Regions from separate parts of the Pannonibacter tanglangensis genome, predicted to be linked through region 3. Evidence: riboswitches for the same ligand, from Rfam matches in the RefSeq annotation. Region 3 holds a riboswitch; each other region holds the start of a gene.

The links. A riboswitch is a leader RNA that binds a small molecule or an ion and turns the genes downstream of it on or off. The one in region 3 is predicted to bind cobalamin.
Positions count from the first base shown of each region.
Region 1: another riboswitch for cobalamin. It lies ahead of GWI72_RS07160 (HupE/UreJ family protein); the one in region 3 lies ahead of GWI72_RS00530 (TonB-dependent receptor plug domain-containing protein).
Region 2: another riboswitch for cobalamin. It lies ahead of GWI72_RS19450 (DUF1636 family protein); the one in region 3 lies ahead of GWI72_RS00530 (TonB-dependent receptor plug domain-containing protein).
Region 4: another riboswitch for cobalamin. It lies ahead of GWI72_RS16340 (hypothetical protein); the one in region 3 lies ahead of GWI72_RS00530 (TonB-dependent receptor plug domain-containing protein).

Region 1 is NZ_JAABLQ010000001.1:1,589,631-1,596,786, reverse strand. It holds gene GWI72_RS07170 (tetratricopeptide repeat protein) at 1-1,089, opposite strand, end outside; tRNA gene GWI72_RS07165 (tRNA-Asn) at 1,686-1,761, opposite strand; cobalamin riboswitch at 2,275-2,495, shown strand; gene GWI72_RS07160 (HupE/UreJ family protein) at 2,528-3,169, shown strand; gene cobU (bifunctional adenosylcobinamide kinase/adenosylcobinamide-phosphate guanylyltransferase) at 3,188-3,745, shown strand; gene cobW (cobalamin biosynthesis protein CobW) at 3,742-4,857, shown strand; gene cobN (cobaltochelatase subunit CobN) at 5,215-7,156, shown strand, end outside.
Region 2 is NZ_JAABLQ010000004.1:183,661-190,816, reverse strand. It holds gene GWI72_RS19470 (hybrid sensor histidine kinase/response regulator) at 1-1,797, shown strand, start outside; gene GWI72_RS19465 (response regulator transcription factor) at 1,790-2,740, shown strand; gene GWI72_RS19460 (MbcA/ParS/Xre antitoxin family protein) at 2,817-3,206, shown strand; gene GWI72_RS19455 (RES domain-containing protein) at 3,203-3,901, shown strand; cobalamin riboswitch at 3,997-4,228, shown strand; gene GWI72_RS19450 (DUF1636 family protein) at 4,264-4,707, shown strand; gene GWI72_RS19445 (ABC transporter ATP-binding protein) at 4,704-5,471, shown strand; gene GWI72_RS19440 (ABC transporter substrate-binding protein) at 5,490-6,425, shown strand; gene GWI72_RS19435 (FecCD family ABC transporter permease) at 6,403-7,156, shown strand, end outside.
Region 3 is NZ_JAABLQ010000001.1:115,483-122,638, reverse strand. It holds gene GWI72_RS00550 (ABC transporter permease) at 1-759, shown strand, start outside; gene GWI72_RS00545 (ABC transporter permease) at 756-1,703, shown strand; gene GWI72_RS00540 (amidohydrolase family protein) at 1,705-2,991, shown strand; gene murJ (murein biosynthesis integral membrane protein MurJ) at 2,988-4,526, opposite strand; cobalamin riboswitch at 4,701-4,916, shown strand; gene GWI72_RS00530 (TonB-dependent receptor plug domain-containing protein) at 5,073-7,031, shown strand; gene GWI72_RS00525 (DUF7676 family protein) at 7,043-7,156, shown strand, end outside.
Region 4 is NZ_JAABLQ010000002.1:349,501-356,656, reverse strand. It holds gene GWI72_RS16355 (sugar ABC transporter substrate-binding protein) at 1-152, opposite strand, end outside; gene GWI72_RS16350 (MurR/RpiR family transcriptional regulator) at 280-1,101, opposite strand; gene GWI72_RS16345 (Gfo/Idh/MocA family protein) at 1,203-2,321, shown strand; gene GWI72_RS16340 (hypothetical protein) at 2,396-2,944, opposite strand; cobalamin riboswitch at 3,063-3,283, opposite strand; gene glpK (glycerol kinase GlpK) at 3,346-4,881, opposite strand; gene GWI72_RS16330 (ABC transporter substrate-binding protein) at 5,002-6,708, opposite strand; gene GWI72_RS16325 (DUF2160 domain-containing protein) at 6,759-7,031, opposite strand; gene GWI72_RS16320 (carbohydrate ABC transporter permease) at 7,049-7,156, opposite strand, start outside.

The DNA of each region.
Region 1 (7,156 bases), 1.5 Mb from region 3:
GCTTTCGGACAGCTGGAGAGCCTTCGCGGTATCCCGCTTGACGTACGCTCCCGTCCGATAGGCCTCGGCAAGGCGGAGTGTTGCCGTGACGTTGCCCTTTGCGGCGGCGTCCTCAAGCAGTTTCATGCCGTCGGCCACATTCGCCGCGACCAGTTCCCCGCGCAGCAGCACCTCCGACAGGAGAAGCATGGCGCCGATGTTGCCGGCGGAGGCCTGCTCGCGGAGCAGGCGCACGCCCTTTTCCACATCCTGCGTCTCGCCGACACCCCAAAGGGCGGCCTCCGCAAGGCGAAGGTCTGCGGTTGCTGCACCGGAGGCCTGGGCTGCCTGGAAGGCTGCAAGCGAGCGGGCCGGGTCGACCGGCACACCGATTCCGTCGCGATAGATTTCGCCTAGGCGGGTATGGGCCGCCGTATTGCCCGCCTCTGCGGCGCGCGTGAGGTAATCGACGGCCCTCGCGCCATCGAGAGGCACGGTCGTGCCACGAGAATAGAGATCACCAAGCGCCAGCAGGGCGTTGCGATCGCCTTCCTCCGCCAGCCCGGTCAGCAGCGCGAGGCCGCGCTCTACATCGGTCGCGACACCGTCGCCGGCAATCAGGGCGCGGGCGACAGCCAGCTGCGCGACCTTGTTTCCGCCGTCGGCTGCAGCCGAGTAATAGCCGAAGGCTCGGGCGGCGTCCCTCTCGACGCCTGCCCCCTGGCTGAAGACGTCGCCGAGACGAACATAGCTCCAGCTGTTGCCAGCCTGACCGGCCTTGGTCAGGAGGTCGATGGCCTTCTCCCGGTCCTCGCCAGAAGAGGCGTTTCGGGAAAGGTAATCACCAAGGACATGCAGCGCGTTCCTGTCCCCCTGGTCGGCCCGGGCCTGGAGCTGCTGCAGGGCGGAGGTGATGGCCTCCTGCGAGCCACCATCCTGCAGCACCTTGCGCAGCTCGCTGACGCTGGCCGGCTTCTGGGGGGCGGGGGAGGTCTGCGAGCCCTGGGGCGGTTCGGCGGTCTGCGTGGTCTGGGCGAGGGTCGGCAGGGCCGTCCCCATCAGCAGAGGTGCAGAGATGGCAAAGGAAATGGCCAGTCGTTGCAAGGACATGAGGAAACTCCGTGAGGGAAGGGAAGCGGATTGCGAAAAAAACGCAGCTCATCAAAGGATGACTGGCAGGATAAGTCCCTGACCCGGGGGGTCAACCCTTAATCGGGCAAGTGCCCGAAATTTGATCGGTTGACGATGTCGGACAGTGAAACGCCTGAATTACGGAAAAACTTGGGATGTCGATCTGGCCATTTTGCGGCAAGTCTGTGGCAAGGACTTGCAGGCCCGCTGCCGGCGACAGGTGTTTCAGTCGACCGCTCGCTCGTGGCCGGGGCCGTGAGCTGCCCTCTGTCTGCGGGGGGACGGGGAGACCGTATGGCCGGCGCAGCCTGCTGCCCCAAGGGCAGGCCTTGGGGGATGCCTGCTGCCCTGAGGCTGGCCCGAGTATGGTCTTGCGATGGGGGGGGCGCGACCGGCAGGCCCTTGACCGGACACGACCGAGTGGGGATCCTGATCCGGACAGATGGCCACGTGCCAGCGAGGCCTGGCCAAGTGTCGCAAGAAGGTTGGCCAGTTGCGTGAGCCGGCCGAAAGACAAGCATCGGCTTCGACCGTGCGGGAGGCACAGCCGGATAACGATATTTCTGGGAAGAGGTTGGCTCCGCGAGCAGGACTCGAACCTGCGACCATTCGATTAACAGTCGAACGCTCTACCAACTGAGCTATCGCGGATCACCAGAAGGGGGCGCCGGAACGGGCCCCGTGGCGAGCGACCGGGTGGGTCGCTGTCGGTGGCGAGCGTATAACAAAGGCTCTGGCCCTTTGCCAAGCCCTTTCTTGAAGAAACTTTTCCACAGGTGGAAAAGCCCGGGATTTCTGCGAAAAAACAGATGGTTGCGCCTCGCACTGCGGCGCGCCCGGCGTCCCCGCCCACCCGGCACGGCCAGAAACCGGCGCAAGACTCGGGCATCGGTCCCCGATGGCGTGCTCTTGAAGACGGGGCAAGGACGGTGCCAGCGGCGGCCCCGACGCAGGCCCAGATGCTGGCCCAGGCAGAGGCCCAGACAAAGGCCCAGACACAGGCCAAGACACAGGCCAAGACACAGGCCGAGATGAAGGCCTGCCGACGCCCGCAATCGTCCAGCGAAGGCCAAGAGCGCCAACGGCGGCACAAGCGGTCCTGTAACGCAGCCCGCCCGCCGGCCTCCGGCCAAAGGGCGTCCTTGCAGGGCAGGGGCATTGGGGTCTAGAACAGACGGGTCAGGTTCCCCGACGGGCAAAGCCCAGGGGGATGAAACGGGAATCATGGTGCGGAGCGACTCATCCCGAGGCTCCAAGTCCTGAGCTGCCCCCGCAACTGTCAGCGGCGAGCCCTGCCGCACACGGCCACTGGACGCAAGTCCGGGAAGGCGTGGCAAGGGCGACGACCCGCAAGCCAGGAGACCGGCCTGATGCATTGCAACCCCCTGCCGTCGGGTGGACGGACTGGAGCACAGACATGATCATGATTTCCCGCGCCCTGCGTTCGGGCGCCACTCCGCTTTTGCTGGTCGTCCCGGCGCTGCTTGCCGGCACCGGCACCGCCGCTGCCCATCACATGATGGACGGCCAGATGCCTCAGACCTTCGTGCAGGGCCTGCTGTCCGGCCTCGGCCACCCGGTGATCGGGTTCGACCATCTTGCCTTCATCATCGCTGTCGGTCTGGCCGCGGGCCTTGTTGGCCGCAGCCTCGTCCTGCCGGCGGCCTTTGTCCTTGCCACCATCGCGGGCGTTCTGGTGCACATGGCGGCCATTGACCTGCCGCTGGCCGAAGTCGTCATCGCCCTGTCGGTGATCATTGCCGGTGGTCTCATCGTCAGCGAGACCGAGCTGCCGGCCGGGGCATGGGCGGTGCTGTTCGCCATCGCCGGGCTGTTCCACGGCTATGCCTACGGCGAATCGATCATTGGCGCCGAACCGGCACCGCTTTATGCCTATTTCATCGGCTTTGCCGTCATCCAGTTTGCCGTCGCCAGCCTTGCGATGATGCTGACCAATCCGAAGGCTGCGGCCGTTCCGGCCTCGCTGACGGCCCGGATGGTCGGTGCCGGCATCGTCGGCGTCGGCTTCAGCGCCATCGGCGCCCAGCTCTTCGGCTGACGCCCGGTGGCAAGCCCCTTGGCAAGGCCCGAGCACCTGGTTGCCCGCGCCGTGCTGGTCACGGGCGGGGCCCGGTCCGGCAAGAGCAGCTTTGCAGAACGGCTGGCGCTTGGCGCCGGCCGTGAGCCTGTCTATGTCGCCACTTCCGCCGCCTGGGACCAGGAGATGGCCGAGCGCATCGGTCAGCACAAGGCCCGGCGCGACGGACGCTGGACGACGGTCGAGGAACAGCTCGATCTGGTCGGCACGCTCGCGCGGCACTGCGGCCCCGACAGGGTCGTGCTCGTCGACTGCCTGACGCTGTGGCTCACCAACCTGATGCTGGCCGACCGGGACCTTGCCGGTGAAACCGCAAACCTTGCCGCTGTCGTTCCCGGTCTCGCCGGTCCGGTGATCTTCGTGACCAACGAGGTGGGGCTCGGCATCGTGCCTGACAATGCCATGGCGCGCGCCTTCCGCGACGCGCAGGGCCGTCTCAATCAGGAGCTTGCCCGGGTCTGCGACCGCGTCGTGCTGGTCGCCAGCGGGCTGCCGCTCCTTCTCAAACCCAGTTCCTGTCCGGATATCCAGTTATGACCACCGTGCTTTCTCAGGGCGGCAAGATCCCCGCCACCATCGTCACCGGCTTCCTCGGCGCCGGCAAGACGACGCTGATCCGCAACCTGCTGCTCAATGCCGGCGGCCGCCGCATCGCGCTCATCGTCAACGAGTTCGGCGACATGGGCTTCGACGGCTCGCTGCTGGACGGCTGCGTCGACCCGTCCTGCAGCGCCGACGATGTGGTCGAGCTGACCAATGGCTGCATCTGCTGCACCGTGGCTGACGATTTCCTGCCGACCATGGAAATGCTGCTGGCGCGCGAGACGCCGCCCGATCACATCGTCATCGAGACCTCGGGCCTTGCGCTGCCGCAGCCGCTGGTGCGCGCCTTCTCCTGGCCGAGCGTCAAGACCCGCGTGACGGTGGACGGGGTCATCACCGTGCTGGACGCCGCCGCTCTGGCGGAAGGCCGCATCGCGCTCGACGAGGAGGCGCTGGAGGCGCAGCGGGCCGCCGATGCCTCGCTCGACCACGACAATCCGGTCGAGGAGCTGTTCCACGACCAGCTCGCCTGCGCCGATCTCGTCGTGCTCAACAAGGCCGATCTGGTGGATGCTGACCAGCTTGCCCATATCCGCGAGCACATCACCGAGGATGTCCGGTCCGGCGTCGAGATCATCCATGCCGAGAAGGGCAACCTGCCGGTCGACGTGCTGCTCGGCCGTTCGGCCGCAGCCGAGGACGATCTGGCCGCGCGCCGGGCGCATCATCACCACCATCACGACCATGATGATGACCATGACCATGACCACGATGATGATCACGATCACGATCACGATGACGACGATCACGACCATCATCACGATGACTTCGAGAGCCATGTCCTGCCGGTCGCGGCCTTCGCCAGCCTGAAGGATCTGGAGCAGGCTGTCGCCCGGGCCATGGCGCTGCCCGGCGTGCTGCGCATCAAGGGGGCGGCGTCGGTGACGGGCAAGGCGGCGCCGGCGCTGGTGCAGGCCGTCGGCCCGCGCGTCGAGACCTGGTTCGCCGCCGGGGCCAGGATGCCCGGCCATGTCGTCGTCATCGGCCTGAAGGGGCTGGACCTGTCGTCGATCACCGAAGCCCTCGGCAAGGCGAAGGCGGCCTGAGGGCCAGGACCGAGGGCAGGGCGCTGCTTGCCGCTCCCCCCTTGAGGGGGAGAGGCCCCCGACAGGGGGCAGAGGGGGGCAGCCGTGTTTCAGCGGGTTCCGAGTTTGCGGTCGGGTTGTTTACCCCCCTCTGTCTGCTCGCGCAGACATCTCTCCCGCAAGGGGGGAGAGGAGGGGCTGCGGCAAGTGCGGGGTCCGCAAATGACTCGTCTCGTGGGACGCGGCCTCTCAGCATCCCTCCCCACGAGGGGGAGGGGCGGAGAGGCGGTGCAGACGGGCCCCGAGACCGGCCCCGAGGCTGAACCCTGACCCGACCAACCGAACCGGACACGGGGTGTCCGTGCAGATGGACCAGTGATGCATATTCTCGCAAGCCAGACCCGACGGGTGGAAGACGGCAACGACGCGGTGGATCTCGCCCAGGATCCGGCCGATCTCGTCGTGCTGTCGGCGGCCGACACGGAACTGGCGGCCCTCTGTGCGGCGCGGGGCAAGCTGGGCGAGGCCTTTGCCAGCTTGCGGCTCGCCAGCCTGATGGCGCTGGGGCACCCCTATTCGGTTGACCTCTACGCCGAGAAGACCCTGTCGCGCTCCAGGCTGGTGATCGTGCGCCTGCTCGGCGGCGAGAGCTACTGGCCCTATGGCGTGGAGAGGCTCTGCGAGGAGGCCAACCGGGGCGGGGCGAAGCTTGCGATCATGTCCGGCTGTGACAAGTGGGACGAGGCGCTGGCCGCCCGCTCCTCGGTCCCGGTCGAGGCGGTGCGCCGGCTCTACCGCTATTTCCTCGAGGGCGGCCCGGAGAACCACGCCAACGTGCTGCGCTACGGCGCCCATCTGGCGGGCCTCGCCGCGGAGCCGGCCCCGCCCGCGCCGCTGCCGCGTGCCGGCCTGTTCCTGCCCGGCCATGCCGCACCGGCCCTGTCCGACCTGACAGCGAGCTGGCCGGAGCCGGACCGGCCCGTTGCGGCGGTCGTCTTCTACCGGGCGCTGGTGCAGGCGGGCGAGACCGCGCCGGTGGAGGCGCTGTGCAAGGAGCTGACGGCAAACGGGCTCAATCCGCTCCCCATCTTCGTCTCCTCGCTGAAAGAGGCCGAGTCGGCCGCCATCCTCGGCGGGCTGATGGAGGCCTGTCCGCCGGCCGTGGTCCTCAATGCCACCGCCTTTGCGGTCTCGAGCACGGGCGGGCCGCACCAGCCGACGCCGCTCGACCGGCCGGGGCGTCCGGTGCTGCAGATGGTGTTCTCCTCCTCCTCGCGTGAGGGCTGGCTTGAGAGCCCGCAAGGACTGTCGATCCGCGATCTGGCGATGCATGTGGTCCTGCCGGAGATCGACGGCCGGCTGATGACCCGTGCGGTCTCCTTCAAGGAGGAAGGGGTCTATGACCAGCGGACGCAGTTCCGCTCGGTGCGCTTCGTGCCGGATGCCAACCGCATGGGCCATGTCGCCCGGCTTGCGGCTGCCTGGGCGCGGCTCGGCCGCAAGGCGCCGGCCGAGCGCAAGGTGGCGCTGATCCTGGCGAACTACCCCAATGCCGATGACCGGCTGGCCAATGGCGTCGGCCTCGACACGCCGGCGTCCTGCGCGCATCTCCTTAAGGCGATGGCTGCGGCCGGCTATGGGGTCGAGGGCGCGCCGGAGGACGGCGCGGCCCTGATCGCCCGGCTGACGCGCGGCGTGACCAATGCCATTGCCGCCCTCGACCAGCGGACCTGCGAGAGTTTCCTGCCGCTCGACCGGTATCTCGCCTTTTTCAACGGGCTGCCCGAGCCGATGCGCCAGGCGGTGACCGACCGCTGGGGTGCGCCGGAGGATGATCCGTTTGTCGCCGGCAACGCCTTCCGCCTCGGGCTTGCCCGCTTCGGCGCGGTGCTGGTCGGCATCCAGCCCTCGCGCGGCTACAACATCGACCCGAAGGCCACCTATCACGATCCGGACCTGGTGCCGCCGCACAACTACTTCGCCTTCTACGCCTTCCTGCGCCATCAGGCCGGCGTCGATGCGGTGGTGCATCTGGGCAAGCATGGCAATCTGGAATGGCTGCCGGGCAAGGCGCTGGCGCTGAGCGAGGGCTGCTATCCCGATGCCATCCTGGGTCCGACGCCCAACATCTACCCCTTCATCGTCAATGACCCGGGCGAGGGTGCGCAGGCCAAGCGCCGGACGGCAGCGGTCATCATCGATCACCTGACGCCGCCGCTCACCCGGGCGGAAAGTCATGGCGTTGCCAATGAAATGGAAACGCTGCTGGACGAGTACTATCTCGCCAGCGGCGTTGATCCGCGCCGGCTGAAGCAGCTGA
Region 2 (7,156 bases), on a different contig from region 3:
AAGCCCAAGGCCCGGCTGAAGTATCAGGCGCGCAGCGTCGCCGAGGCCACGCTGCCGTCCTGGATCCTGGCCCATCTTTCCACCCGGCTTGGCCGCTATCTGATGACCGCCATACCGGTCATCTCCGGCATTGCCCTGATCCTGACCGTGATCACCCACCAGGCCGCCACCAGCCTGCCGCCGGGCGCCGATGTGGTCGGCCGGACGGTGGCGCTGATCTTCGTCGTCTTTGCGATCTCGGCCGGGGTGGGCATCTGGTTCCTGGTGCTGGCGCATGACACCCGCAACGTGGCGGAGGAGGAATCCCTGCGCCAGAACTCGCTGCTGCTGAAGGAGATCGAGGCGCACCGCAAGACCGACGCCGCCCTGCAGAAGGCGAAGGAAGCGGCCGAGGCCGCCAACCTCGCCAAGAGCCGCTATGTCATCGGCCTCAGCCACGAGCTGCGCACGCCGCTCAACGCGGTGCTGGGCTATGCCCAGGTGCTGGAACGGGACGAGGCCATCCCGCGCGAACGCAAGGCCTCGATCCGCGTCATCCGCCGCAGCGCCGAGCACCTCTCCGGCCTGATCGACGGCTTGCTGGACATATCCCGCATCGAGGCCGGCCGGCTGCAGGTGGACATGGCCACGGTCAACATCCACGAGTTCCTCGACCAGATCGTCGCCATGGTGCGGCTGCAGACCCAGGCGGCCGGCCTTGCCTTCGCGTTCCGCAAGGCACCCAACCTGCCGACGCTGGTGCGCACCGATGAAAAGCGCCTGCGCCAGATCCTCGTCAACCTGTTGTCGAATGCGGTGAAATTCACCAGCTCCGGCACCATCACGCTGGAGGTCGGCTACCGGTCGCAGGTCGCCACCTTCCGCATTTCCGACACCGGCACCGGCATCGGCGAGGAGGACATGACCCGCATCTTCGAGCCCTTCGGGCGCGGCAGCGGCGAAAGCGTCGCCCGCACGCCCGGTCTGGGGCTGGGGCTGACGATCACCAAGCTGATGGCGCAGACCCTCGGCGGGTCGCTGGCCGTGACGAGCCGTCCCGGTGAGGGCAGCACCTTCGAGGTGCGGCTGATGCTGGCCGCCCTTGCCGACCAGCAGCCGCTGGTCTCGCCCGAACGCCCCGTCGCCGGCTACACCGGCCCGCGCCGCCGGATCCTCGTCATCGACGACAATGCCGATCACCGGGCGCTGATGGTCGAAATCCTCGCCCCGCTCGGCTTTGACGTGGAACTGGCCGCCGACGGGCCGCAGGGCATCGACAGCGCCTTCCGCACCAGGCCGGACCTGCTGCTGGTCGACATTTCCATGCCCGGCATGAACGGCTGGCAGGTGGCAAGCCTCTTGCGCCAGCGCGGCCTCACCGCACCCATCGTCATGCTCTCGGCCAACATCGGCGACACGGCCCTGCGCCCGGCCGGCGAACCGGCGCATGACGACGCCCTGTCGAAACCCGTCGATCTCGCCCAGCTCCTGGACCGGATCGGCCGCCTGCTGGGCCTGAGCTGGACCCGGGCCGGCGATGCCCCCTCCTTGGTCCCGGCCCCTGTGGCGCCATCCCCGGCCGTGGTCGGCGAGAACGACGCTGCACCGGTTGCAGCCGCCTCCCTGTCATCACGGCACATCCGCGACCTGATCAGCCTCGGCGACATCGGCTATGTCCATGGCATCGAGGCCAAGCTCAGCGAGCTGGACAGCGCGGGCGCGGATGCCGCTCTCATCGCCCGTCTTCGCACAAGCATCGAACAGTTCGACTTTGCCGGCTATCGCAAGATCCTCGAGGACACAGCCCCCCATGACTGACGCCGCCGGATCCCCCGCTGCCTCGCGCGACATCGTCCTCGTGGTGGACGATTCCCCCGAGACCCTCGGCTTCCTGACAAAGGCTCTGGAGACCTCCGGCGTCACCGTGCTGGTCGCCACCTCCGGCACCGCCGCGCTGGCCATCTGCGACCGCATCACGCCGGACATGGTTCTGATGGACGCGGTGATGCCCGCACCCGACGGCTTCGAGACCTGCCGTCTGCTCAAGGCCCGGCGCGGGCTGGAGCATGTGCCGGTGATCTTCATGACCGGCCTCAGCGAGACCGAGCATGTGGTGCATGCGCTGGAAAGCGGCGGCGTCGACTTTCTCACCAAGCCGATCAATCTCGACGAGCTGCAGGCCCGCATCCGGGTGCACCTTGCCAATGCGCGCCAGGTCCAGAGCGCGCGCATCGCGCTCGATGCCGCAGGCCGGCACCTGATCGCCGTCAGCGCGGACGGCAACATCAAGTGGTCCACACCGCAGACCAGCCAGGTTCTCGAAGCCCTGGACCGAGGCACGGTTGCTGCAGGCGAAACCGCGCTGGACCGTATCCGAACCGCGCTGGCCGGCTGGATCGCCGCCGCAAGCCGACAGGCGACGGGACGGCCCGACCCGCTGGTGCTCGATCTCGGGCCCGCCGGCCAGTATGAATTCGCCCCCATCGGCTCGATCAGCGCCGACGAGCACCTGTTCCGCCTGACCAGCGCCAGCCACCCCGGCCAGACGGACGCCCTGCGCCAGCGCTTCGGTCTCACGCCGCGCGAGGCGGATGTCCTGACCTGGATCTCGCGCGGCAAGTCCAACAAGGACATCGGCGACATTCTCGGCCTCAGCCCGCGCACGGTGAACAAGCACCTCGAGCAGATCTACGTCAAACTCGGTGTCGAGAACCGCGCCTCCGCCGCCGTCCGGGCCAGCGAGGTGCTTAGGGACCTCTAGCCGGATCATTTGACCTTGTATTCTGGTCCATATGATCCATCTTGAGCGTATCGACGCTCACTGGCACGGTGACCGCATGGAAGCTGCTCTCAAGCCCCGGCCCGTCGACGACCTTCAGGCCGTCGGCCTCAAGGCCTACAGCCGCATTGCCGACGCCTGGTCGTTGACGGTTCGCGAGGCCGCAGGTCTGTGCGACATGTCGGACTCCTCCTGGAAACGCGCCAAGTCCGCGAACTTCCGGGGCGAGCTGACCCGCGATCAGCTGTTGCGCCTCAGCGCCCTCATCGGCATCTACAAGTCGCTGCAACTCTACTTCAGTCCGGATCTTGCCGACCGCTGGATCAGGCTGCCCAACACCGGGCCGGAATTTGACGGCCAGCGCCCGGTCGACGCGATGATCGACGGCGGCCTGCCGAAGATCCTCAGCGTGCGGACCTATCTCGATGCCCTCCGAGGTGGCGCGTGAAGCTCACCGCGATCGCCGACCGCGCCCTGATCCGGCTGATCTCGAAAACACACCACAAGCCGCCCGTGCTGCGCGGTCTTGTCGACAGCGACCGGGAAGCGGAAATCCTGGCCGAGCTGGAAGGCCTGACCAATGCGCGGCTGAAGGCCGAGCGGGAGGGCAGCCCCGGCATCGACAGGCGGGAGCTGGCGTTCCTCCGCCGCAAGGCCGATCTCGCCCTCTATGGCGAGACCCACATCAACGCCGCGTTTGTCTACACGCGGCCGACCGGCAACCGCTTCAACGCCGGCGACCGCGGCGCGTGGTACTGTGCCTATGATCCACTGACCTCTGCCGCCGAGGTGGGGTTTCACCGCACGCGGGAACTCTCCTACATCGGCCATTTCCACGCGGAAGCCGCCTATGTGGAACTCCTCGCCGACTTCATCGGCGACTTCCCGGACCTGACGGACACGCCCGAGCACCCGGCGCTGGCGGCGGAACCCGCGGCCGGCTATCCGGCTGGCCAGGCGCTGGCGGCCACTCTGCGCCGTCAGGGACATCGCGGCCTGCTCTACCCGTCCGTGCGCCAGCCGGGCGGCCGCTGCTTCGTCGCCTTCGATCCCGGCATCATCCAGAACGTGCGGCCGGGCGCCAGCTGGACATTGCGCTGGTCGGGCACGCCGCACTTCTCCGTCGAGATGGACGCCGGCTAGGCAGTCCGCGCTTGTAACGTAATTACATTACATGTACACACCGGGTGGTCTTGTCCAAACCCGGTGGCATTGCCTTGACAACACACGCCCCTGCCCTGATCATTCACCGTGATGGTTCCCGGCGAACAAGCGCTTCGCCGGGTGAAAAGGGAACACGGTACGGTGTAGCCAACAGGCGCCAAGTCCGTGACTGCCCCCGCAACTGTAGGCGGAGAGCCGACCCCAGACAGCCACTGTCCCAAGTGCCGTACGACCGGCACGGGATGGGAAGGCAGGGCAAGGCGACGACCCGCAAGTCAGGAGACCTGCCATCACCGATCCACAACAGCCACCGGGCGGGGTGTCCCGGAAGGAGCAACACGGTGACCATTCAACGGCCGATCAAGGCCCAATCCCCTATGGCCGGAGATGACCGGCATCCCGCACAGCAGACGCACGAGCTGGTGGTCTGCGTGACCTGCCGCCCGCGCGGCAGTGAAGAGCGTCCCGGCAAGGCGCTTCTGGCAGAGCTTGCGGCACAGATGGCCGCAGATGCCGCCTGGCGCGTCGGCGGCATCGAGTGCATGGCCGCCTGCGGCCGGCCCTGCGCCATCGCCCTCCAGTCGCAGGACAAGACCACCTGGCTCTTCGGTGACATGGAGCTCGCCGATGCCGAGGACATTGCCCGCTTTGCCCGCCAGTACGAGGAGCTTCCCGACGGCTGGTGCAAGGCCTCGGAGCGGCCCGGCAAGCTGGCCCGCACCGCCCTCGCGCGCATCCCCGCCTCCGGCCGGGTGCTTCCCCCGGATGCCGATGCCTGCACATGAGCGCGCCCTTTTTCGAGGCGGAAGGCCTCTGCTGGGGACCGCGCGGCCGGCCTGACCTTCTGGCCGACATCAGCCTCACGCTCAACCAGGGCGAGGTGCTGGCGATCTGCGGTGCCAACGGAGCCGGCAAGTCGTCGCTGCTGCGGCTGCTCTACCGCTTCCATCGTCCCCGCCGCGGGCATGTCCGGCTGGAAGGCACCGACATCTGGAGCCTGCCCGCCCGCGATGTCGCCTGCCGGATCGCTGCCGTACTGCAGGAGCAGCCGACGGATTTTGCCCTGACCGTGCGCCAGATCGTGGCGCTCGGGCGTCTGCCGCATCAGCGCGGTCTCAGCGCGGCCGGGTCGGCCGACCGCGATGCGATTGCCCATGCGCTCGCCCGCCTGCATCTCAACGCTCTGGCCGAACGGCCCTTCGGCACCCTGTCGGGTGGCGAGCGCCAGCGCGTGATGGTGGCCCGGGCGCTGGCCCAGGCCCCCAAGCTTCTGATCCTGGACGAGCCGACCAACCACCTCGACATCCGCCACCAGCTCGAGCTGATGGCACTGCTGCGGGGCCTCGGCCTCACGGTGATCACCACCCTGCACGACCTGACGCTCGCCGCCGAATATGCCGACCGGGTGCTGCTGCTTGCCGGCGGCCGCGTCCTGACCGAAGGCGCCCCGGCCGAGGTCTTCACCGAAGCCCACATCGCGGGCGCCTTTTCCGTGCGCTCGCGGATCGATCTCAGCGGGCAACACCCCCGCTTCTCCTTTCACCTCTGACTGAAGAGACCCACTGACATGCGTCTGAAACTTGCCCTTGCCGCCTTCCTGCTCTCCACCGTGGCCGCCGCGGCCTATCCGGTGACCGTGAAGAGCTGCAACCGCGACGTGACCTTCGAGGCCGCGCCGAAGCGCGCCATTTCCAACGACGTCAACCTCACCGAAATGATGCTGGTGCTCGGCCTGACCGACCGCATGGCCGGCTACACCGGCGTGTCCGGCTGGAAGACGCTGGATGAGGAAATGCGCAAGGGCGTTACCGAGCTGCCCGAGCTTTCGGAAAAATACCCGACCAAGGAAGTGCTGCTCGGCGCCGAGGCCGACTTCTATTTCGCTGGCTGGAACTACGGCATGAAGGTCGGCGGCGAGGTCACGCCCGAGACCCTCGCCCCCTTCGGCATCCAGGTCTACGAGCTCACCGAAAGCTGCATCCATATCGGCCCGAAGGAGAAGATCTCCATGGCCGACATGTACAACGACCTGCTCAACCTCGGCCGCATCTTCGGCGTCGAGAACAAGGCAAAGGAATTGGTCGCCGGTTACGAGGCAAAGCTGGCCGAGGCCACCGCCAAGGTCGACAAGTCCAATCCCTTGCGCGTCTTCGTCTATGACAGCGGCGAGGACACCCCCTTCACCGCCGGCCGCTACGCCATGCCGACCGCGCTGATCGAGGCTGCCGGCGGCAAGAACATCATGGATGACCTGGACAAGAGCTGGGCCACCGTCGCCTGGGAGCCCGTGGTCGACCGCAACCCGGAAGTGATCGTGATCGTGAACTACGGCAACGTCACCGCCGAGCAGAAGATCGCCTTCCTCAAGGCCAACCCGGCCTTCGCCAATGTCGATGCCGTGAAGAATGACCGCTTCGTGGTGCTCGAATATGTCGAGGCGACGCCTGGCCCCCGCAACATCCGCGCCGTGGAGAAGCTCGTTGACGGTTTCGCTGGAAAGTGAGGCAGCGGCCGCCGTCCCGGGCGAGCAACACCGGCTCTGGCCGGTGCTGCTCACCGGCGTGGTCGGCCTGGGCCTCCTCGTCCTTGCCATCCTGACCGCCGTCGCCGTGGGGGCCATTTCCGTGCCCCTCGGCGATGTCGCCGGGATCGTGGCCAACAAGCTCTTGCCCGGCTCCGTGACCAAGACCTGGACAGCGGCCCGGGAAGCGATTGTCTGGGACATCCGCTTCCCCCGGGCGCTGCTCGCCGCCCTCGTCGGGGCAGGACTTGCGGTCACCGGCGCGGTGCTGCAGTCGGTCACCCGCAACCCCCTCGCGGATCCGCACCTGCTCGGCATTTCGTCGGGCGCGGCCTTCGGCGCGATCCTGGCGCTGCTGCACACGGGGCTGTTCCTTGGCCTCCTGACCGTGCCGCTGCTGGCCTTTGCCGGTGCGCTGGTGGCAACCGCCATCGTGCTGGGCGTGGTGAAGGTCGCCCGCGCCGGCTCGCCGGACCGGCTGGTGCTGGCGGGCGTCGCCGTCTCCTTCATCATCATGGCGCTGGCCAACATCCTGATCTTCCTGGCTGACCCGAAGGCCACCCACACGGTGGTGTTCTGGATGCTGGGCGGGCTTGGCCTCGCGCAATGGAACCACCTGATCTACCCGCTTGCGGTGCTGGTGCCCTGCGGCCTGTGGCTGTGGTTCAAGGCCGGCGCGCTCAACGCCGTTACCCTGGGCGACGAGACCGCCT
Region 3 (7,156 bases):
ATCACCGTGCTGATCGGCACCGGGGCCACCGGTCTGCCGCCGTTGCCGCTGCTGGTGGTCACCGGACTGGCCGCCATGTTTGCCGGCGCGGCGATCCTGATGCCGCCGGTGCTCCTGAAGACCCGGCTCGGCGTCGACGAGGTGGTGACGACACTGCTCCTCAACTTCATCATGATGCTGTTCGTCTCCTACCTGCTGGAAGGGCCGCTGAAGGATCCGGCCGGGATGGGCTGGCCGAAGTCGCCGGCGCTGGCGAAGGAGGCGAGGCTGCCGCGCATCGTCGACGGGCTCCGGCTGCACTGGGGCTTTGCCCTGGCGATCCTGTCGGCCATTGCCGTCTGGGTGATCCAGACGCGCACGACGCTCGGCTACGAGATCCGCGCCGTTGGCCTCAACGCGAAGGCTGCGAAATTCGCCGGCATTCCGGTGAACGGCGTGCTCGTCAAGACCGCGCTCCTCTCCGGCGGGCTGGCGGCACTGGCCGGCTACAGCGAAGTGGCGGGGCTCAAGGGCCACCTCAGCCTCGATCTGTCGCCGGGCTTCGGCTACACCGGCATCATCGTCGCCATGCTGGCGCTGCTGAACCCGCTCGGCGTCATCCCCTCGGCCATCTTCGTCGCCGGCATCTTCGTCGGGGCCAACAGCATGAGCCGGGCGGCGAACGTGCCGACCTACATCGCCGACATGCTGCTCGCCATCGCCCTCCTGTTCATGGTGCTGGCGATCCTCCTCACACGTTACCGGGTGAAACGCGGATGAGCGAGATCTTCGACATCCTCCTCACGGCCTCGTTCTGGGCCGCCACGATCCGCATCGCCTCGCCGCTGATCTTTGCCACGCTCGGCGAGCTGATCTGCGAGCGCGCCGGCGTGCTCAATCTCGGCATCGAGGGCATCATGGTCATCGGCGCCTTCACCGGCTGGGTGGCGGTCTACATGGGCGCGCCGCTGTGGTGGGGCGTGATGGCGGCGATGCTGGCGGGCATGGCCTTCGGCCTGCTGCATGCGACGCTGACCGTCCCCTTCGGCCTGTCGCAGCATGTGGTGGGGCTTGGCGTGACGCTGCTGGCCACCTCGACCAGCTATTTCACCTACCGCCTGATGCTGCCGCAGGTGACCAGCCCGCCGAAGATCGAGCCGTTCCAGCCGCTGCCGATCCCGGGCCTGTCCGACATTCCGCTCCTGGGCGAGGCTCTGTTCAGCCAGACGGCGCTGACCTATGCCGCCTTCGTCCTGGCGCTGGTGGTGGCGCTGGTGCTCTACCGCACGCCGCTTGGCCTCGCGCTGCGCGCGGTCGGCGAGAACCCGGCCGCCGCCGCCGCGCAGGGCCTGTCCGTGACCGGCCTGCGCATGGGCGCGGTCATCGTCGGCTCCGGCCTCATGGCGGTGGGCGGATCGTTCCTGACCCTCTCCGCCTTCTCGTCCTTCTTCTTCGAGATGGTCAACGGGCGTGGCTGGATCTGCATCGCGCTCGTGGTCTTCGGCGCCTGGCGTCCGGGCAAGGCGGTGCTGGGGGCGATCCTGTTTGCCGCCTTCGACGCGCTGCAGGTGCGCCTGCAGCAGACCGGCATCGGCGCCATCGTGCCGTATCAGGTGTTCCTGATGCTGCCTTTCATCCTCTCCATCCTTGCCCTCGTCATCATGTCGCGCCGCGCCGAAGTGCCGGCCGCGCTGATGCAGCCCTTCAACAAGGGAGAACGCTGACATGTTCGATCTCGTCATCTCCGGCGGCACGCTGCCCGACGGCACCGTCGCCGACATCGGCATCCGCGGCGACCGCATCGCCGAGGTCGGCCGGATCGAGGCAGCCGCGCAGGCCAGCGCCGGACGGGTCATCGACGCCAGCGGCGACCTCGTGTCGCCCCCCTTTGTCGACCCGCATTTCCACATGGACGCGACGCTGTCCTACGGCCTGCCGCGCGTGAATGCCTCCGGCACGCTGCTGGAGGGCATTTCGCTCTGGGGGGAATTGCGCGAGATCGCCAGCGTCGAGGACATGGTGGCCCGGGCGCTGACCTATTGCGACTGGGCCGTGTCGATGGGCCTGCTCGCCATCCGCACCCATGTCGACACCACGCCGGACCATCTGCGCGGCGTCGAGGCGATGCTGGAGGTGAAGCGCAAGGTCGCGCCCTATCTCGACCTGCAGCTGGTCGCTTTCCCGCAGGACGGGCTCTACCGCACCAAGACGGGACGGGAGAATGTCCTTCGCGCGCTCGACATGGGCGTCGATGTGGTCGGCGGCATCCCGCATTTCGAGCGCACGATGGAGGATGGCGCGGCCTCGGTGAAGGATCTCGCCCGCATCGCCGCCGAGCGCGGGCTGATGCTGGACCTCCACTGCGACGAGACCGACGATCCGATGAGCCGCCATGTCGAGACGCTGGCCGCCGAGGTGACCCGGCACGGGCTTGGCGGACGCGCCGCCGGCAGCCACCTCACGTCCATGCATTCCATGGACAATTACTACGTCTCCAAGCTGCTGCCGCTGATCGCCGAAAGCGGCATGACGGCGATCCCGAACCCGTTGATCAACATCACCCTGCAGGGCCGGCACGACACCTTCCCGAAGCGGCGCGGCCTGACGCGGGTGAAGGAGATGCAGGCGCTTGGCATCACGGTCGGCTGGGGCCAGGACTGCGTGCTGGACCCCTGGTACTCGCTCGGCACCGCCGACATGCTGGATGTGGCCTTCATGGGCCTGCATGTGGCGCAGATGACGCACCCTGAGGAAATGGCCCGCTGTTTCCGCATGGTGACGGAAGACAACGCCAGGATCATGAACCTTGAGGGCTACGGCCTGAAGCCCGGCTGCATGGCCTCGCTGGTGGTGCTGGACGCCGGCACGCCGACCGAAGCGCTGCGCCTCAGGCCCGACCGGCTCGCCGTGGTCTCCAAGGGCAAGGTGGTGGCCGAACGCAGCCGCAACGACGCCCGCCTCAGCCTTGCTGGCCGCCCGGCAAGCGTCCGCCGGCGGCACCCGGCCGCCTAACGCCGCGACCGGGCCAGGCGGCGGACGACGAGGAGCCCGCCGCCGAGCACGACCGCATAGGCCCCGAAGGACAGGGCAGCGGCCAGCGCCAGCCAGACGAGCCCGGCAGCAAGCGCCGGCAGGAGCAGCAGCACGTCCTCGACGGGCGCGAGCAGATCCGGCATGCCCCAGAGCACGAGGGCCATGGTGACGGCGGCCGCCGGAACCAGCACCTTGTCGGCCAGCGCGAAGGGGCTGACATAGCCCCGCGTCCGGCACAGCACATAGAGCGTGACCGCGTAGATCCAGACACCGGCGGAGGTGCCCATGGCAAGGCCGGCCGCGCCATGCTCGGCGCTGAGCAGCGCCTTCAGCGCCACGTTGACGACGGTGGCCCCGGCCAGCGCCTTCAAGGGGGTGGTCATGTCGCCGCGCCCGTTGAAGGCCGCGACCAGCGTGCGGATGGCAAGGGCCGCCGGCAGGGCGACCGCATAGGCGGCCAGCACGGCGGCCGAACCGGCCGTCGCTGCCGCGTCGAAGGCGCCGCGCTGGAACAGCACCCGGATCGCGTCTTCGCCAAGGAAGGCCATGGCAAGACCGATGGGCAGGCCGACCATCAGGCAGATGCGAAGCGCGCGATCCATCACGCCGCGTGCCTTGTCCTCGGCACCGACGCCGGCGTCGCGGCCGATTTCCGGCAGGACAGCTGTGCCGAGCGCGATGCCGATCACGCCCAGCGGCAGCTGGTAGAGCCGGTCGGCATAGGCCAGATGCGCCAGTGCACCGGTCGGCAGGAAGCTGGCGAGGATCGTGTCGGCAAAGACGGCGACCTGCACCACGCCGGCCGTCAGCAAAGCGGGTCCGAGCCGTTTAAAGAACAGCGCCACCTCGCCGTCGCGGCGCGGCAGCGGCAGGGAAAAGCCGAGGCCGGCGCGGGCGACGGCCGCGGTGAGCAGGATCACCTGCAGGACCCCGCCGGCCAGCGTGCCCCAGGCGGCCGCATGGGCCGCATCGGGGAACCACTGCACCGAGAAGAAGGCCGCGATCATGGCGAGGTTCAGCAGGATCGGGGCGGCGGCAGCGGCGGCAAACTTGCGCTCGGCATTGAGCACGCCGGACATCAGCGTGACGACGGACATGCACAGGAGATAGGGGAAGGTGATGCGGGTGAGGTCGATGGCAAGCGCCCGCACGCCCTCCTCGCCCGTGCCGAGGCCGGGCGCCAGCAGGAACACCAGCCAGCCGGTGGCAAGGAGCGCCAGCGCCAGCAGGACAAGGTTCACCAGCATCAGCCAGGACAGCATCTGCGAGCGGAAGGCCCGCGCGCGCGCCTCCCCGTCCCGCTCCAGCGTCGCGGCATAGGTGGGCACGAAGGCGGCGTTGAAGGCGCCTTCCGCGACGATGGCGCGGAAATGGTTGGGCAGGCGGAAGGCGATCAGGAAGGCATCGGCGAGCGGCCCGGCACCAAGCACGCTGGCCATGACCAGATCGCGCAGGAAGCCGAACAAGCGGCTGACCAGCGTCCAGCCCCCGATGACACTCAGCCGCCGCAACATGACCCAGTCCCCAATCAACGCATTTGCAATGGCCGTGAGGCTTAGGCCCGGGCCGGGAAAATGACCAGCGGTTTCTTGTGCCGCCCGCCGGAAGACGCGGCGCGTCAGCTGATCCGTCCTGCTTTGGGTGGAAGAGCGGATGTGCAACCTTGACAGGCAGCGCGAGCGACCGGCATGTTGCGACGCGAACGTGGTTCCGTCGAAGGACGGATGAAAAGGGAACACGGTGAGGCGTACCCATCAGGGACCGAGACCGTGGCTGCCCCCGCAACTGTGAACGGAGAGTGTGCGTCTACTCATGCCACTGGGAGGCCCAAGGCCAGATCCCGGGAAGGCGGACGCACACGGCGACCCGTGAGCCAGGAGACCTGCCGCGCTCAGTCACCCGGCCTTCGATACGGGGTGTGTCGAGGCGCGGTTTCCCGTTGAGGTGACACCCAAACCTTGCCGTCCTTTGGGCGGACGCTTACCCGCGTCCGTTTGCCAGGCGGTGCGTCTTCCTATGCTGGCGCGGGCACTGCCCGCCGCCAAACGCGGGTGTTTGTCATGAAGAACCGGTTCACCACCGGCATTGCCTTGCCGTGCCTTCTGGCCGGCGGGCTCATCCCTGCCCTGTCCCTCACCGCCGTCACGTCTGCGGCCGCAGAGCCGGAACAGCTTGAAGCCATCGTCATCAGCGCCGGCCGGACGCCTCTGGAAGCGGAGAAGGTCGGACGCGCCACGACCGTGATCACGGGCGCGAGCCTCGAAAAATCGCAGGTCCGCTATGTTGCCGATGCGCTGCGGCAGGTGCCGGGCGTTGCCGTCTCGCGGACGGGGTCTTTCGGCGGCCTCACGCAGATCCGTTTGCGTGGTTCGGAATCCAACCATGTGCTGGTCCTGATCGACGGCGTCGAGGTGGCCTCGTCGTCGTCGGGGGAATATGACTTCGGTGGCCTTCAGGTCTCTGACATCGACCGGATCGAAGTGCTGCGTGGACCGCAGGGCGCCCTTTATGGCTCGAACGCCACATCCGGCGTGATTCACATCGTGACCAAGGGCGGCATCCGGAACGGTCAACGGATCACGGCCCGCAGCGAGGTCGGGACCGACAAGACGGTCTTGACCGACCTGCTGGTCCAGGGCGGCAATGACCGCATCGACGGGGCCTTCTCGGCGACGCTGCGGCGAACCGACGGCTTCAACATCTCCGACTATGGCAAGGAGAAGGACGGCGACCGCAACGTCACCTTGAACGGCAAGGTGCGGGCCGACCTGACCGAAACGCTGGTGCTTGACGCCAACCTGCGCTTCGTCACCCGCAAGTCAGACACCGACGACCAGGACTTTGCCTTTCCCGACCGTCCGACGCAGGGCCAGGTGATCGATACCTTTAGCCACAACAAGACACGCGAGGTCTATGGTGGCGCGGGGCTGACATGGTCCCTGTTCGAGGATCTGTTCGTGCAGCGGGCGCGGGTCGAGTACACCGATCTTCATCGCCGCGGCTTCAACTCGAACAACCGCAACGGCAACGACGACAACCGCCTGCACCTCAGCTACCAGGGCACGCTTGCCTTCCAGACCGAGAGCTTCCTGCAGGCTGCCCACAGCCTCACCGGCGCCGTCGAGTGGGAGCGCGAGACCTACCGGAATGCCTATCCGGGCAGCCCCGATCAGGGCCGGCGGCAACAGCGCGACCTGTCGGGCTATGTCGGCGAGTACCGGCTGGAGCTTCTGGAGCGGATCTTCCTGTCCGGTGCGTTGCGCTATGACCGCAACGAACAATTCAAGGACACTCTCACCTACAACGCCTCGGCCGCCTACCTCCATCAGGAGACCGGCACACGGGTGCATGCCTCGATCGGCACGGGTGTGACCAACCCGACATTCTTCGAGCAGTTCGGCTTCCAGCCCTCGCGCTTTGTCGGCAATCCGAACCTGACACCGGAAGAGAACTTCGGCTGGGACATTGGCGTGGAGCAGAAGCTTCTCGACGGGCGGCTGACCGTCGACGTGACTTACTTCCGCGAACGTCTTGAGGATGAGATCCAGACGCGCTTCCTGCCAGGCTTCGCCTCGAGCCCGTTCAACCTGCAGGGCACCAGCAAGCGCCAGGGCGTCGAAGTGTCAGCCACCGCTCAGATCCTCGACGGCCTGACCGCCCGCGCGTCCTACACCTATCTCGATGCCCGTGAGCCGAACGGCCAGAAGGAAGTCCGCAGGCCGATGCACAGCGGGGCAGCGGGACTGCAGTACACATTCCTCGACGGCCGCGCCTCTGCCTTCGTCGACGCTGTCTACAACGGACAACAGATGGACAGCGAGTGGGTGAACGCCACACCCCGCAGCCGCGTGAAACTTGACGACTATCTGCTCGTCAATCTCGGCGCCGACTACAAGCTCAATGACAACTTCACGCTCTACGGCCGGGTCGAGAATGCCTTCGACCAGACCTACGAGGAGGTCTACGGCTACAACACCCAGGGCGCGACCGCTTTCGTCGGCATCAAGGGCACCTTCTGAGGAGATCGCGCATGACCATGACTGCAGACTCAAGCCCGCAGGCAGCCGTCCTTTTGCTCCCTGTTGCCGGCCCTGCACCGACAGACGTTCGCAGGGACGCGGAAGGCAAGATCAGCCGCGAGATC
Region 4 (7,156 bases), on a different contig from region 3:
ACGGCAATCGCGTTCTTGATCGTGTTCCACCAGCTGTCGCTGTCCGGCGCATGGCTGACGAGAACGAACTTCTCGCCCTCTGCAGAAGCCGGAGCAACGAAACCGGCGACGGCAAACACCGCCGCTGCGATGGCGGTCAGGGTCTTTCTCATGAATTCCTCCCAAATCGGTTAGACCCGGAGGCTCCCTCCGTCCGGGCCGCCCGGCATCCGGCCGCTCTGCCGTCGCCGTTCACACTGGAATATTCATTCCATTTTTTGATTCAATGCAACAACTTTTTTATGGCTCGATTCTACGACCTGCCCCAACGGCAACAGCAAGGGCAATGGCAAGCGACAGGGTGGCCGAGAGGGCCCGGAACGATCCGAAGTCGACCTCCGCAACGGAAAGGACTGTCGCATCAAGCTTTTGCAGCGGGCTCATGACCGTGTCCGTGATGGCAATAACCGGCAGATCAAGCCCCCGCGCAACCTCCGCCAGCTCGACCGTTTCGGCGCTGTAGGGGGCAAATGTGATGGCGATCAGCGCGTCCCCTGGCCGCAGGGCGTGCCGGCGGTCGAGCTTTCCAACCGCATCATGCAACAGGGCCGGCACGCTCATCTTCTCGAAGGCATAGGCGAGATAGGCCGCCACGGGAAAGGTCCGGCGCAGGCCGATGATATGCACCATCTCCGCCTCGGCCAGCAGCTTGACGGCCTTGTCGAGACTGCGGCTATCGACCGTATTTGCCAGATTTTCCAAGGACATGCGCCCAGCGTCGATGAATTCGGCCAGAAGCGCGGAAGGGCTCCCGGCCCCGCTCTCGCGCAGGTTCTTGAGACGCGTCGCATAGTCCGGCCAGCCTTGCGAATAGGCATCGCGGAACAGGCGCTGCATCTCCGTATAGCCGGAGAAGCCGAGGATCTTGCAGAAGCGCATCAGCGCCGACGGCTGGACACCCGCAGCCTGCGCCATGTCCGCCACGGTGGAGACCGCGATGCGGTCGGTGTTGGCGGACAGGTACTCCGCACACTGGCGCAGCCGCTTGGGCAAGGTTTCCGATGCTTCCAGCAGACGCGCATGGAAGGCTTCGACGGTGCGGGGAGCCGGGCGTTGGGACATCGTCATTCCTTACAGGGTTCTGTTCTTGCTTGACAAAACACGATAACGCCGCGATGACAGAATTGGAACAAAAATTCCATTTTGTATCGGGAGGATTGTGAATGACCCTGGGGATTGGCCTCATCGGCACGGGCTTCATGGGCAAGGCCCATGCCCTGGCCTGGCGCAACGCCCGCGCGGTGCTTGGAACCGTGCCCGAGGTGCGGCTGGAACTGCTGTGCGACACGCCGGCCGACAAGGCGACAGGCTTTGCCAGCCAGTTCGGCTTCGCCCGGTCGACGGATGACTGGCGGGCCCTGGTCACGGATCCGCAGGTGGACATCGTCTCCATCACGACCCCGAACCGCTTCCACAAGGAAATGGCCCTGGCCGCGCTGGCTGCCGGCAAGCACGTCTGGTGCGAGAAGCCGATGGGCCTGACGCTGGCGGATGGGGAGGCGATGGCGGCAGCCGCAGCAGCCAGCGGCAAGACCACGATGGTCGGCTACAACTACATCCGCAATCCGGCCTTCCGTCACGCACAGAAGCTGGTTGAAGCCGGGCGGATCGGCCGCCTCGTGCATGTGCGCGGCATTGTCGACGAGGACTATCAGGCCGATCCCGATCTGGCCTGGACCTGGCGCGCGCGCCTGGAGGAAGCCGGCCTCGGCACGCTTGGCGACCTCGGCTGTCATCTCGTCTCGATGCTGACGGGCCTCTGCGGTCCGATCGAAAGCCTTGTTGCCGACATGCAGACGGTCCACACGACCCGTCCCCTGCCCGATGGCTCCGGGCGCGGCGCGGTGGAGAACGAGGACACGGCCACTGCCCTCCTGCGCTTTGCCAGCGGGGTTCACGGCTCCCTGTCCACGTCCCGGTCCGCCTGGGGCCGCAAGAACCGTCTCGGCTTCGAGCTGCACGGCACGAAGGGCATGCTGGTCTTCGATCAGGAGCGCATGAACGAGCTGCAGCTTTATGTGAACGAAGGGCCGAAGGCCGAGCAGGGCTTCCGCACTATCCTGTCCGGCCCCGAGCACGGGGTTTATGGTGCCTTCTGTCCGGCCCCCGGCCATCAGGTCGGCTTCAACGACCTGAAAGTCATCGAGGCGGCGGAACTCCTCACCGCCATCACGACCGGCACGCGGCCGCATCCCGATTTCGCCGCCGCGCTGGAGTTCGAGAAGGTGATCCACGGCATCGCCGAAAGCGCCCGCACCGGACAGCGCGTCGTTCTGGGCTGATCCGCCGGCGGCCGCCGCATCCGCGGCGGCCTGCCTCACCTGCGCCGATCAAGCGGCCCCGGTCAGCCCGCCAGTCAGGGTCCTGGGCGCAGGGCCCTGTGGCGCGCGGCACGTCCACCCTTGCGCCCTGTGGCCATGGCGCCGGTCGGCCCGGCAAGTGCGGCCAGATCAGTGACCTGCACGGTTGCAGGCACCAGCACCGGCCCGAATCGTACCTCGACCTCCGGCTCTGCGCCGCGCGAGGCCGCAAGCCCGGCCACCGGCGGATAGGCGCTCTGCGCGAGGCGGACAAGGTCGTCCACGCGCTCACGCCCCTCCACGCCTCCGAACACATAGGCCAGCCCGTTGCGGACCGTGAAGGCCATCATGCAGGTCATGTCTCCGGTCTGAGACTGCGGACAGCCGCTGCGCACACGCCCGGAGAGCGCCGTTTCCGCCAGGTCAAGGGCGTCGGCCATGTCGCCGGCCAGCGCCAGCCGCCGCGCCAGCAGCCGTGCCATGATGCAGGGGCGCCCGGTGTTGCGGCAGAACGTGGAGAAACCGTCACCGCCGTGTGGATGGGGCGCGCCGGCAGTTCTCTCGCCGGCGATGTCTGGATCAAGATCAAGGGAAATGCAGTCCACCGTGTCGCCCTCCGCGAACGGACGCGGGGTGGGCAAGGCCGCAAAGCTGGATGCGGCCGGATCTTGGTCCGGATACTGCGCGTGCCATCTTGCCTCCTGCCGGGGCACCCCGCCCGGTTTGGTTCAAGGGATGATGGCAGGTCTCCTGACTTGCGGGTCTTCGCGCCCCTGTCCCTTCCCGGCCGCGAGGGCCAGTGGTTCCGACAGGTATGCTCGCCGCCTACAGTTGCGGGGGCAGTCCCGGATTTGGACAGACACAGCGTCTGTCCGCACCGGATTCCCTTTTCATCCTTCCGCCGCCAGTCGGCACCGGAAGGAACCATCGCCACAAGGCTAGTCGAGCCGGCCCCGGGCTGCAAGAGCGCCCTTTGGCCGTGTAGCCGACGGCGCGGATCCGGGGTTCAGAGGCTCATGGTTGCGGCAACCGCCGTCTTCCAGGCCTCATACTTGCGGGCACGGGTCGCCTCGTCGATTCGCGGCTCGAAGCGGCGCTCGATTGCCCAGCCCTCGGCAAAGCCGGCCATGTCCGGATAGACGCCGGCCTGCATGCCGGCCAGCCAGCCGGCACCGAGCGCCGTCGTCTCCAGCACCGTCGGGCGGTCCACCGGAGCGCCGAGAATGTCGGACAGGAACTGCATCGCCCAGTTGTTGGCGCTCATGCCGCCGTCGACACGCAGCACGGACTGGCCGGCCGCGTTGGCCCAGTCCACCCGCATGGCCTCCAGCAAGTCGCGGGTCTGGTAGCCGACGCTCTCCAGCGCCGCCTTGGCGAATTCCCCCGGCCCGGAGTTGCGGGTCAGACCATAGATCGCGCCGCGGCAGTCCGGGCGCCAGTAAGGCGCGCCGAGACCGGTGAAGGCCGGCACCAGGATGACGGACTGGCCGGGATCCGCAGTTTCGGCCAGCGCCTGCGTTTCCCTCGCCTCGCGGATGATCTTGAGACCATCGCGCAGCCACTGCACGACGGCACCGGCAATGAAGATGGAGCCTTCCAGCGCATAGGTCGGCTTGCCGCCAATCTGGTAGGCGATGGTCGTCAGCAGGCGGCTTCTGGAGGTCACCGGCGTGTCACCGGTGTTGAGCAGCGCAAAGCAGCCGGTGCCGTAGGTGGACTTCATCATGCCCGGCTGGAAGCAGGCCTGGCCGACAGTCGCCGCCTGCTGGTCACCGGCAACGCCGAGGATGGGGATCTCGCGCCCGAACAGGTCTGCACGGGTGTGGCCGAAGACGGCAGCGCAGTCCTTCACCTCCGGCAGCATGTCCATCGGGATGTCGAGGAGCTTGCAGATCTCCGCGCTCCAGGCGCCCTTGTGGATGTCGTAAAGCAGCGTGCGGGCGGCGTTGGTGGCGTCGGTCACATGCACCGCGCCGCCGGTCAGCTTCCAGATCAGGAAGCTGTCGACCGTTCCGAACAGCAGGTCGCCGCGCTCCGCGCGCGCCCTTGCGCCCTCCACGGTGTCGAGCACCCACTTCAGCTTGGTGCCGGAGAAATAGGGATCGAGCAGCAGGCCGGTCGTGGCTGCCACCATGGGCTCGTGCCCCTCGTCCTTGAGGCGGCGGCAGAGATCGGCCGTGCGGCGGTCCTGCCAGACGATGGCATTGTAGACAGGCTGGCCGGTGTGACGGTCCCAGACGACGGTGGTCTCGCGCTGGTTGGTGATGCCGATGGCGGCAATGTCGTGCCCGCTCTTGCCGGCGCGCTCGATCGCCGCGCGGCAGGACCCCGCCGTCGTCGACCAAAGGTCGGCCGGATCGTGTTCCACCCAGCCGGGATGCGGGTAGATCTGCGGAAACTCCTCCTGCGCGCTGGCGACGATCTTCAGCGACGTGTCGAACAGGATCGCGCGGCTGGACGTGGTTCCCTGGTCGATGGCGAGAATATGCGTCACGTCGGCCTCCCCCGATAGCGCCTGGTGCGGCAGGTCTTGATTGGTCATATCCGATAGCAGGCCGGTGAGGCCGGCTCAATTGTCGATCGGTCCGAAGCGTTTCCGGAGCCGGTCAGCCCGAGGGCGGGACCTTGCGGCCCCGCCCCCGGTTGTCCATGGGTCTGTGGGTTACTTCCAGGAGGCGATCAGCTCGTCATAGGAGACGGTGATCGGCTTTTCCTTTTCGTTCGGGATCGGACCCTTCGGCGCGCCCGGCTGGTCGAACCAGTACTGGGCGGTCTGCTCGTCGTTGAGCTTCGGGCCGAACTCGCCCTGGACGCCAGCGCGTTCCAGACGCTCCAGGACCTTTTCCTGCTCGGCGCAGAGCGCGTCCATGGCTTCCTGCGGGGTCTTGGCACCGGACGACGCGTCGCCGATGTTCTGCCACCACAGCTGGGCCAGCTTCGGGTAGTCCGGAACGTTGGTGCCGGTCGGCGACCACTGCAGACGGGCCGGCGAGCGGTAGAACTCGATCAGGCCGCCAAGCTTCGGTGCGCGCTCGGTGAAGCTGTCATGCTGCAGCGTGGACTCGCGGATGAAGGTGAGGCCGACATGGCTCTTCTTCACGTCCACGGTCTTGGAGGTGACGAACTGGGCGTAGAGCCAGGCCGCCTTGGCGCGGTCCACCGGGGTGGACTTCATCAGCGTCCAGGAACCGGCGTCCTGGTAACCGACCTTCATGCCTTCTTCCCAGTACACGCCATGCGGCGAGGGCGCCATGCGCCACTTCGGCGTGCCGTCCTCGTTCACGACCGGCAGACCCGGCTTCACCATGTCGGCGGTGAAGGCGGTGTACCAGAACATCTGCTGGGCGATCTCGCCCTGGGCAGGCACCGGGCCGGCTTCGCCGAACACCATGCCGGCAGCGGCCGGGGGCGCGTACTTGTTCAGCCACTCGATGTACTTGGTGATCGAGTAGACGGCAGCCGGGCCGTTGGTGTCGCCGCCGCGGGTCACGCAGGAGCCGACCGGCTGGAAGTTCTCGTTGACGCGGATGCCCCACTCGTCGACCGGCAGGCCGTTCGGCTCGCCCTTGTCGCCGGCACCGGCCATCGACAGCCACGCATCGGTGAAGCGCCAGCCGAGCGACGGGTCCTTCTTGCCGTAGTCCATGTGGCCATAGACCTTCTTGCCGTCGATCTCGCGGCCGGTGAAGAACTCGGCGATGTCCTCGTAGGCAGACCAGTTGACCGGCACGCCCAGCTCGTAGCCGTACTTCGCCTTGAAGTCGGCCTTGTTCTTCTCGTCGTTGAACCAGTCGTACCGGAACCAGTAGAGGTTCGCGAACTGCTGGTCGGGCAGCTGATACAGCTTGCCGTCCGGACCGGTGGTGAACTTCAGGCCGATGAAGTCGGCAAGGTCGAGACCCGGGTTGGTCACGTCCTTGCCCTCGCCGGCCATCCAGTCGGTCAGGTTGCGGGCCTGCTGGTAGCGCCAGTGGGTGCCGATGAGGTCGCTGTCGTTGATGTAGGCGTCGTAGATGTTCTCGCCCGACTGCATCTGCGTCTGCAGCTTCTCGACGACATCGCCCTCGCCGATCAGGTCGTGGGTGACCTTGATGCCGGTGATGGCGGTGAAGGCCGGCGCCAGGACCTTGGCTTCGTATTCATGGGTGGTGATCGTCTCGGAAACGACCTTGATCTCCATGCCCTTGAACGGAGCGGCAGCGTCGATGAACCACTGCATCTCCTTTTCCTGGTCCGCGCGGCTCAGGGTCGACTGCGTACCGATTTCGGCGTCCAGGAACTTCTTCGCCGCTTCCATGTCGGCAAAGGCGCTTCCGGTCGAAACCAGCATGGCAAGGGCCATGGCCGTCGAAGTGTAATACAACTTCATTCAGTTTCCTCCCGAGTGATGTGATCCGAAGATCAGGTTGCCGTTCGTCCTCACACCCAGCGGAACACCGCCAGGGCATAGACGAGACAGGCGATCAGAGCCCCCCAGAGAGGGGCACCGAAGGCGGCGAGCCAGCCAAGCGTGATGAAGGCCGAGCCCAGAAGGGTAATGAAGAGACGGTCCCCGCGCGTCGTCTCGATGCGCAGCACGCCGACACGGGGCGTCTCGGGGTATCGGATCGCCAGCACCGTGAAGACGACGATGGTCAGGGCGATGGTCGAAAAGAAGATCGCGGTCGGAACGGTCCAGGCCATCCAGTCCATATCTGTTCTCCCTCAGATCAGACGCGGCCCAGGGCAAAGCCCTTGGCGATGTAGTTGCGGACGAAGTAGATCACCAGCGCGCCGGGGATGATGGTCAGCACACCGGCTGCCGCCAGCACGCCCCA